2 regions of the Methylobacterium sp. Leaf102 genome follow, and region 1 is predicted to be linked to the other one. Evidence: riboswitches for the same ligand, from Rfam matches in the RefSeq annotation. Region 1 holds a riboswitch; the other holds the start of a gene.
What was found. A riboswitch is a leader RNA that binds a small molecule or an ion and turns the genes downstream of it on or off. The one in region 1 is predicted to bind thiamine pyrophosphate.
Positions count from the first base shown of each region.

Region 1 (4,356 bases):
ACTCGAGAGCGCCGCCATCCTGGCCCAGTTCGGCGAGGTGCCGGACGATTTCGCGGAAAGTCTCCAGGGCTCCTGAAACGCGGGTTCCTGAAACGCGGGCTTCTGAAACGAAGAAGGCCCCGGCGCGGTGAGCGCCGGGGCCTTCTTCGTTCGATCGTGCGTCACCTACGGGCAGGCGTGACGCTGGCCGTCATTGCCGAGATAGGTGCCCGACTGGCGATCGTAGGACCGGAAGCGACGGACGCAGTAGGCGTCGTCCCGCTGAGGGGCGACTTCTGTCTCGACGGCGTAGCCGGCCGGCGCATAGCCGCCGCCATAGGCACCGTAGCCACCGCCGTAATAGGCCGGGGCGTAGCCGCCACCGTAGTAATCGTCGCCATAGAAGCCGCTGCCGAGGCCGTAGCCGATACCGGCTCCGGCGAGCCCCAGGCCAACGCCGAGGCCGAGACCGCCGTAGCCGCGGCGGTAGCCGTAGCCGCGCCCGCCCCGGTAATCGGCGAACCCGCCGCGGTAGCCGCCCCGGTTGAACCCGCCGACGCCGCCACGATACCCGCCAAGCGCCGCGCCGCCGCCGAACCCGGCCGCCGTGGCGCCGAGACCACGGCCGCCGCCGAAGCCGCGCCCCGCGAAGCCCTGACCGCCGCCGAACCCGCGCCCGGCTAGGCCCTGGCCGCCGAAGCCGCCGCGCCCACCGCCCATCATGCCGCCGCGGAACCCACCACCGCCCGCGAAGCCGCCGCCGCCGAAGCCACGGCCGCCCCCGCCGAAGCCGCCCATATGGCCACCGCCGCCGCGAAATCCGCCCCCGCCGCGCGCGTCGGCCTGGGCGGGAATGAGAATGAGAGCCCCGACCATGGCGGCCGATGCGAGGAGAATGCGATTCATGGTGATGATCCGCGTTGCAGCGCCGGTCCGGAACGGAGGCGCGTTTGGAGGATCAACGCTGCCGTCAACGCAAGGTTCGAACCGTGACCTTGGCGTTCGTTCCATCCGTCGACGGCTCGGTCCCGGACGGGGTCTGGGCTGACCCTGCGGTCCCAATGGAACTCCGCTCACGAAAATGCTACCTTGGGTTTATAATAGATGGATTGATAAACCTTAAGTTATATATTTCTTGGGTGGACCGGCCGCAGAGACCGGGATCACAAGGACAAGCCCATGGACATCAAAGTCAATGATTCCGACTGGAACGGCCTGACGGGCGAAGAGCGGGACAAGATTCGTACGATCATCACTCAGATCTTCAAGCAGGATCATAATATCGTCGGAGACAAGACGCAGACCGCCGATGCGCAGCAGCTCGATTCGATCTTCTGTACGCTGGCCTGCAATGCCGCCCAGGGCCTGGCCGAAGCGGCGTGCAACGCCATCCCGAATCCGACCGGGAAGCAGGTATGCCTGATCGCGGCGCAGCAGGCCGGCGACTTCTGCCGAAGCAAGTGCTGAAGACCATGGGCGCGACAGCCGCGCCGAACCGACTTTGACGACGCCGCCGAGTCGCAGGACTCGGCGGACCGACCGTGGCGGGACTTTCGGCGGAACCGCCCGTGTACGGCTGCGGCGATTGACAAATCGGGCGCAGGCGTCGAACCTGGAACGATTCCGAGGGGGGCTCCGAGACCGGGAGCTGAGATTGGGCGCGACGCCCTGACCCTTGAACCTGATCCGGTTCGTACCGGCGGAGGGACGGGAATGCTTTCGCCGCGCCATTGCGTGGTGTCCCCCACCCAATGCTGTTCCTGACGAATCCGGGTCGCCTCCCAAGCCCGGAGCACGCCCGATGAACAAGCCCGTTTTGCCCCAGGATCTCCCCCACGATCTTCCGCAAGGTCTTCCCAAAGGCTCGCCCCAGGCGGTGACCACTGGCCCGATCATGGGGTCGCACAAGGTCTACGCGGCGGTGGCCGGGCATGACGACATCCGGGTGCCGTTCCGCGAGGTGACCCTGAGCGACCCGAAGGAGGCCCCCGTGCGGGTCTACGATCCGTCGGGCCCTTACACGCAGACGGACGCCAACATCGACCTCAACGCCGGCCTGCCGCTGATCCGCGATCCGTGGATCGCCAAGCGCGGCTACGCCACGGTGACGCCGCGCGCGGTCAAGCCCGAGGACAACGGCTTCGTGCCCGAGGACAAGCTCGTGGCCCCGTGTCCGGCGCAGCGCCTCATCCGCAAGGCCGGCCCCGGCCAGATGGTGACGCAGTACGAGTTCGCGAAGGCCGGGATCATCACGGAAGAGATGATCTACGTCGCCCACCGTGAGAACCTCGCCCGCGAGACGATGCTGGAGGGCGCGCAGGCCGCGCTCAGCGACGGCAACAGCTTCGGCGCGGCGCTGCCGGCCTTCATCACCCCCGAATTCGTCCGCGAAGAGATCGCGCGCGGCCGGGCCATCATCCCGGCCAACATCAACCACCCCGAGGTGGAGCCGATGGCCATCGGCCGGAACTTCCTCGTCAAGATCAACGCCAACATCGGCAACTCGGCCGTGACCTCGTCGGCGGCGGAAGAGGTCGAGAAGCTGGTCTGGGCGACCCGCTGGGGCGCCGACACGGTGATGGACCTCTCCACCGGCCGCAACATCCACAACATCCGCTCGTGGATCGTGCGCAACTCGCCGGTCCCGATCGGCACGGTGCCGATCTACCAGGCCCTGGAGAAGGTCGGGGGCGATCCGCTGAAACTCGACTGGGAGGTGTTCAAGGACACCCTCATCGAGCAGGCCGAGCAGGGCATCGACTACTTCACCATCCACGCCGGGGTGCGCCTCGCCCACGTGCCGCTCACCGCGCGCCGCGTCACCGGCATCGTCAGCCGCGGCGGCTCCATCATGGCGCGCTGGTGCCTCGCCGGGCACCGCGAATCGTTCCTCTACGAGCGCTTCGACGAGATCTGCGACATCATGCGGGCCTACGACGTGTCGTTCTCGCTGGGCGACGGCCTGCGCCCCGGCTCCATCGCCGACGCCAACGATGCGGCCCAGTTCGCCGAACTCGAGACCCTCGGCGAGTTGACGAAAATCGCCTGGGACAAGGGCTGCCAGACCATGATCGAGGGCCCCGGCCACGTGCCGATGCACAAGATCAAGGTGAACATGGAAAAGCAGCTGGAGGAGTGCGGCGAGGCGCCGTTCTACACCCTCGGGCCCCTGACCACCGACATCGCGCCCGGCTACGACCACATCACGTCGGGCATCGGGGCGGCCATGATCGGCTGGTTCGGCTGCGCCATGCTCTGCTACGTCACGCCGAAGGAGCATCTCGGCCTGCCCAACCGCGACGACGTGAAGGAAGGCGTGATCACCTACAAGATCGCCGCCCACGCCGCCGACCTCGCCAAGGGCCATCCGGCGGCGCAACTGCGGGACGACGCCCTCTCCCGCGCCCGGTTCGACTTCCGCTGGGAGGACCAGTTCAACCTCTCCCTCGATCCCGACACGGCGCGCGCCTACCACGACGAGACCATGCCGAAGGACGCCCACAAGGTGGCGCACTTCTGCTCCATGTGCGGCCCGAAATTCTGCTCGATGAAGATCACGCAGGATCTCCGCGCCGAGGTCCTCGCCATGGAGGCGGCGGGCCAGGTGCTCGGCGAGGCCACCCCCATGAGCCAGGCCGAGCGCGAGGCCGGCATGGCGGCGAAATCCGCCGAGTTCCAGGCCGAGGGCGGCAAGCTCTACGTGGACGCGGCGGAGTAGGACGGACGAGCCCCCTCGGGTCCGGCCTCGGCCGGGCCCGTGCGATGACGAGGTGCGCGCCCTCTTTCCACCCGCGGGGAGAGGGCGCACTCCTGTTCCAGCCCGATGCGCCGACATCGACGTTCGATGACGGACGGATGCGGACATGGGATCCGCATCCGGTCCCATGTCGCGAAGCCGAGGCTCGTCGAATTGCCCGTCTCGCGTTTCAGCCGAAGAGAATCAGGGCTTTCGTCAGAGTGGTCCAGATACCCCAGGCGATGGGAACGCCGACAGCGAGCCACGCCAACAGGGCGCCGAGGGTCAGGCCTCCGCGACCGATCCCGCGTTCACCGGCTCCAGCCGCCCCCACGCCGACGCCGCCTTTGGTCACGGCGGTGAGTTCCGCTTCCGTCATGAACCAGCGTGCGGCCAGGGGACGGACCAGGAGGTTGGCGACGAAGCCCGCCCCCAGGAAGCCGCGAGGATGTACATCGTTCGGGTGTAGAGTTCGGCGCCCTGGATACCGGCATCCACCTGCGCCTGGCGGATCGCCGTCACCACGAGCGGACCGACCACGCCCGCCGTGGACCAGGCGGTGAGGAGCCGCCCGTGGATGGCCCCTACGAACTGCGTGCCGAAGACATCGGCAAGGTAGGCCGGGATGGTGGCGAACCCGC
Region 1 covers NZ_LMMX01000034.1:3,308-7,663, forward strand. The annotation lists gene ASF27_RS14505 (hypothetical protein) at 1-76, shown strand, start outside; gene ASF27_RS14510 (BA14K family protein) at 166-885, opposite strand; gene ASF27_RS14515 (hypothetical protein) at 1,159-1,446, shown strand; TPP riboswitch at 1,596-1,704, shown strand; gene thiC (phosphomethylpyrimidine synthase ThiC) at 1,781-3,697, shown strand; partial or broken gene ASF27_RS14525 (OFA family MFS transporter) at 3,906-4,356, opposite strand, start outside.

Region 2 (4,356 bases), on a different contig from region 1:
GATTCCCGCTCGTGCAGCACCGAGGAACGTCGTCCCACCAGCACGATAGGCGTCGATAGCGAGCTTCGTGGCTGCGAGACCGACGCTGAGCACGCCGCCGCCGATGATTTCACCGGCCGCCTGCCCGGGCGTCTTCGCGTTCGAGGCGTTCTCGAACCGCTTCGTCAGCATATAGACATAATCTTTGACGTCGTTCCCCCTGTAACTCAGGATTGTGGGGACGTCCGTGGGTACGATCGTGAAGTTGGGCTCGATGTCCACGTCACTCGCGAGCATCGCGTCCAGGAGCGCGTCTTCGGCTTCGCGGTTGGGGCTGCCCTGATGCCAATCCTCAAGGTAGCCCTCACGCTTCGCCTTATCGAAGATCGCATCGAGCAGTGCCCCGGCGGCACGCTTCTTCTTCTCGGCATATGGGAGATGCGAACGAAGGATAGGTGCGAGGTCGACGTTGAACTGCTTTCGCAGATTGCCGATGACCTCCTCGGCGAACGCAACTTCAGAGAGTTCGAGTAAACGGCTTTCCAATCGAATCATCACACGCTTCCTTACGTTGAGGTTGCGTTATCGAGATGCAGTACAACCTGAAAGAAAACAATCTCAGATTTCATTTCACGTGAGGATTCGACACCGTCGTGATTCGAGGCCTTTCGGGATCGTGCCCATCTCCCCCACCGGAGGTCCTGGGGGAGGCGAGGCGCGGAATTCGAATGGAATTGCAACCGGGGTCCGCAGATTTCACGTTGATCCAACCATCGTTTCCCGGTTGATGGCGGTTCGGAGAGCCGCGCAAAGCGAGCGTCCGGTTGCCGAAGGGCGATCCTTGACCCAACTAGGCCATATGCTCGATCGAGGTCCGCCCCAGTCGCCGCCCACCGCCGAAGCCGACGGATCGGAAGCGAACGACGTTCCGTTCGGCGCCCTGCAGCAATGCGTGGCCCTGCGCGACTGGCTGCTGAGCGAGGGGGCCCGGATGCCCAACGCCGAGGACCTCCTGGCGGGGTTGGCCGAGCGGCTCATCGACCTCGGGGTGCCGGTGGACCGGGCGACCACGGCCATCGACGCCCTGCATTCCGAATATTCCGGCGTCGGCCGTTTCTGGACCCGCGAATCGGGCTCGACGGTGCGGCTGTTCCCCCACGGCGACGCCTCCGACAAGGCCTACCGCGAGAGCCCGTTCCAGACGGTCCACGAGACCGGGGAGTGGCTGATCCTCGATCTTTCCGAGACGCCGTCCGACGCCTACGCGGTGATCCCCGACCTGAAGGCCGAGGGCTACCGCCACTACATCGTGGCGCCGCTGTTCTTCACCAACGGCACCCGCAACGGCATCACGTTCGCCACACGCAGCGAGGATGGATTTCGCGATGAAGACGTGGCGATCCTGCGCTTCGTCATCCCGACGCTCGCCGCCGTGATGGAGATGCGCAGCATCAACAAGCAGCTCGACCACGTGCTGCGGATCTATGTCGGCGACGAACCGCACAAGGCGATCCTGGCCGGCTCGATCCGGCGCGGCCACGTCCAGCGCATCCGCTCGGCGATCCTGTTCGCCGACATGCGCGACTACACCCGCATCTCCGCCGAGATGACCCCGGAAGAAGCGGTGGACCTTCTCAACATCTTCTTCGACTGCCTCGTGCCGGCCATCGAGCGCGAGGGCGGCGAGGTGCTGAAGTACCTCGGCGACGGCCTGCTGGCGATCTTTCGCGAGCGGGGCGACGACCTCGGCGGGGCGGCCAAGGGGGCGTTGACGGCGGCCCAGAGCGCGCTCGCGGCCATCGACGAGGCGAACGGCCTCGGGCGCTTCGCCCAGCCCGTGGCGGCCGGCATCGCGCTCCATCATGGCGAGGCCGCCTACGGCAATGTCGGCTCGGGCGCGCGCCTCGACTTCACGGTCATCGGCCGCGACGTGAACCTCGCGAGCCGCCTCGCCCGCCTCAACAGGACGCTCGGCGAGCCCCTGCTGATGTCAAAGCCCTTCGTGGATTTCCTCTGGGGCGATCCGGTCTCCCTCGGCACCCACGCCCTCGACGGGTTCGCCGAGCCCATGGGGGTGTTCCGCCCCGGACGGCCGGCCGCGACGGTGTGACGAGGCGCGCGGGGTGTTGACCGGAGCGTCGTTGCGGCCCACATCGGTGGTGTTCCAGGGAGATCCCCGGCAAGGGGCTGAGAAACCGATGAGCGGCCTGCGTGCGGGCGGCGGCGCGGAAATCCTTCGAACCTGAACCGGTTCATACCGGCGTAGGGATTGGACCGCCGTGTTTGCCCGCCCGAGTTCGGCGGGCTTCGCTCAGAAGCGCACCGGCCCCACACCCCCTGCGTCCGTCGCGGAGGTTGTCCAGGTGCTCGTTCCCAGCCGACCCATCGATCTCAGGCGCTCACCCGCCGCCGCCCGGGCGCAATCCGCCCTGCCGGCCCGCTGCGATGTCGCCATCGTCGGCGGCGGCCTCATCGGCCTGTCCATCGCCTGGCGCCTCGCGGAACGCGGACGCGCCGTTACCGTCGTCGAGCGCGAGACCGTCGGCGCGGGGGCGAGCCTCGCTGCCACCGGCATGCTGGCGCCGGCCGCCGAGCACGAGCCCGGCTCCGACCAGCTGCTGCCCTTGGCCCTGGTGAGCCTGTCGCGCTGGCCGGGGTTTCGCGACGCCCTGCAGGCGGCGTCGGGCGTCGACATCGACTACCGGGAGGAGGGCACCCTGGTGCTCGCCATCGGCCGCGACGAGGTCGAGCGCCTGCGCTTTCGCCACGACCTGCAGGTCCGCTCGGGCCTCGAGGCCACGTGGCTGTCCGGGCCGCAGGTGAGGGCCCGCGAGCCGGCCCTGCGCCCGGCCGTCACCGCCGGCCTCTACTGTCCCCACGATCATCAGGTCGATCCGAGCCGGGTCATGGCCGCCCTGGTGCGGGCCTGCACGGCCGCGGGCGTCACCATCGTGGAGAATTGCTCCGTCGAAGCCCTGGACTGGGCGGGCGACCGGGTCACGGGGCTCCTGACCGGCCAGGGCCGGCTCGCGGCCGAGACCGTGATCCTCGCCGCCGGCGCCTGGAGCGGGCAGACCGGGCTGCTCCCCGATGCCCTGGCCCTGCCGGTGCGTCCCCTGAAGGGCCAGTCGCTGGCGCTGCGCACCACCGCCCGCACCGGAACCCTCACCCACATGGTCTGGACCGAGCAGGTCCACATGGCCCCGAAGAGCGACGGCCACCTCATCGTCGGGGCGACGGTGGAGGATTGCGGCTTCACCCCCGGCGTCACGGCGGGCGGCCTCTACGCCCTGTTGGAAGGGGCGCGCCGCGTCCTGCCCGGCATCGAGGAGATGGCCGTCGAGGCCGTGTGGAGCGGCTACCGCCCGACCTCCGACGACGACGCGCCGATCATCGACACCCTGGCCCCCGGCCTCGTCGCGGCGACGGGCCACCACCGCAACGGCTACCTCCTGGCGCCCGCCACCGCCGACGCCGTCGCGGCCCTGCTGACGGACGGCGCCGTGCCGGACTACGCCAGCGCCTTCGGCCGCGCCCGCTTCGCCCCGGCCGAGACGAAGGCGCGCGCATGAAACTCATCCTCAACGGCCGGCCCCACGAGAGCGCGGCGCGCGACCTCGACGCCCTGTTCCGGATCGAGGCCGAGGAGACCGGGATCGAGAGCCCACAGGGCATCGCCATCGCCCTCAACGGCGCGGTTATCCGCCGCCGGGACTGGGAAACGACGCAACTCGAAGAGGGCGACCGCGTCGAGATCGTCCGCGCCATGCAGGGAGGCTGAAACCATGACCGAACCCCACGACGATCCCCTCGTCATCGCCGGCATCACCCTGGGCTCGCGCCTGTTCATCGGCACGGCGGGCTATCCCACCCAATCCATCATGGCCGAATCCGTGGCGGCGTCGGGCGCCGAGGTGGTGACCGCCTCGATCCGCCGGGTCTCGCTCCAGGGCCACGGCTCGGACACGGTCAGCAAGCTCAAGGGCTACCGCTTCCTGCCCAACACCGCCGGCTGCGAGACGGCGCGCGACGCCATCATGACCGCCGAACTCGCCCGCGAGGCCCTCGACACGACGTGGATCAAGGTCGAGGTCATCGGCGACCGCGAGACCCTGTACCCGGACGTCGCCGAATTGCTGGAGGCCTGCCGCCACCTCGTGGAGGACGGCTTCACGGTGCTGCCCTATTGCAACGACGATCCGGTGGTGTGCCAGCGCCTGGCCGACATCGGCTGCGCCGCCGTGATGCCCATGGGCTCGCTCATCGGCTCCGGCATGGGTGTGGCGAACCCGGCCAACCTCGAACTGATCTGTCGGCGCTCGCCCGTGCCCGTCATCGTCGATGCCGGCATCGGCACGGCGTCGGACGCCGTCATCG
Region 2 covers NZ_LMMX01000040.1:24,180-28,535, reverse strand. The annotation lists gene ASF27_RS19930 (hypothetical protein) at 1-534, opposite strand, end outside; gene ASF27_RS19925 (adenylate/guanylate cyclase domain-containing protein) at 839-2,089, shown strand; TPP riboswitch at 2,137-2,266, shown strand; gene thiO (glycine oxidase ThiO) at 2,343-3,551, shown strand; gene thiS (sulfur carrier protein ThiS) at 3,548-3,760, shown strand; gene ASF27_RS19910 (thiazole synthase) at 3,765-4,356, shown strand, end outside.
Region 2: linked by a shared signal. The riboswitch ahead of thiO (glycine oxidase ThiO) and the one ahead of thiC (phosphomethylpyrimidine synthase ThiC) in region 1 are both predicted to bind thiamine pyrophosphate.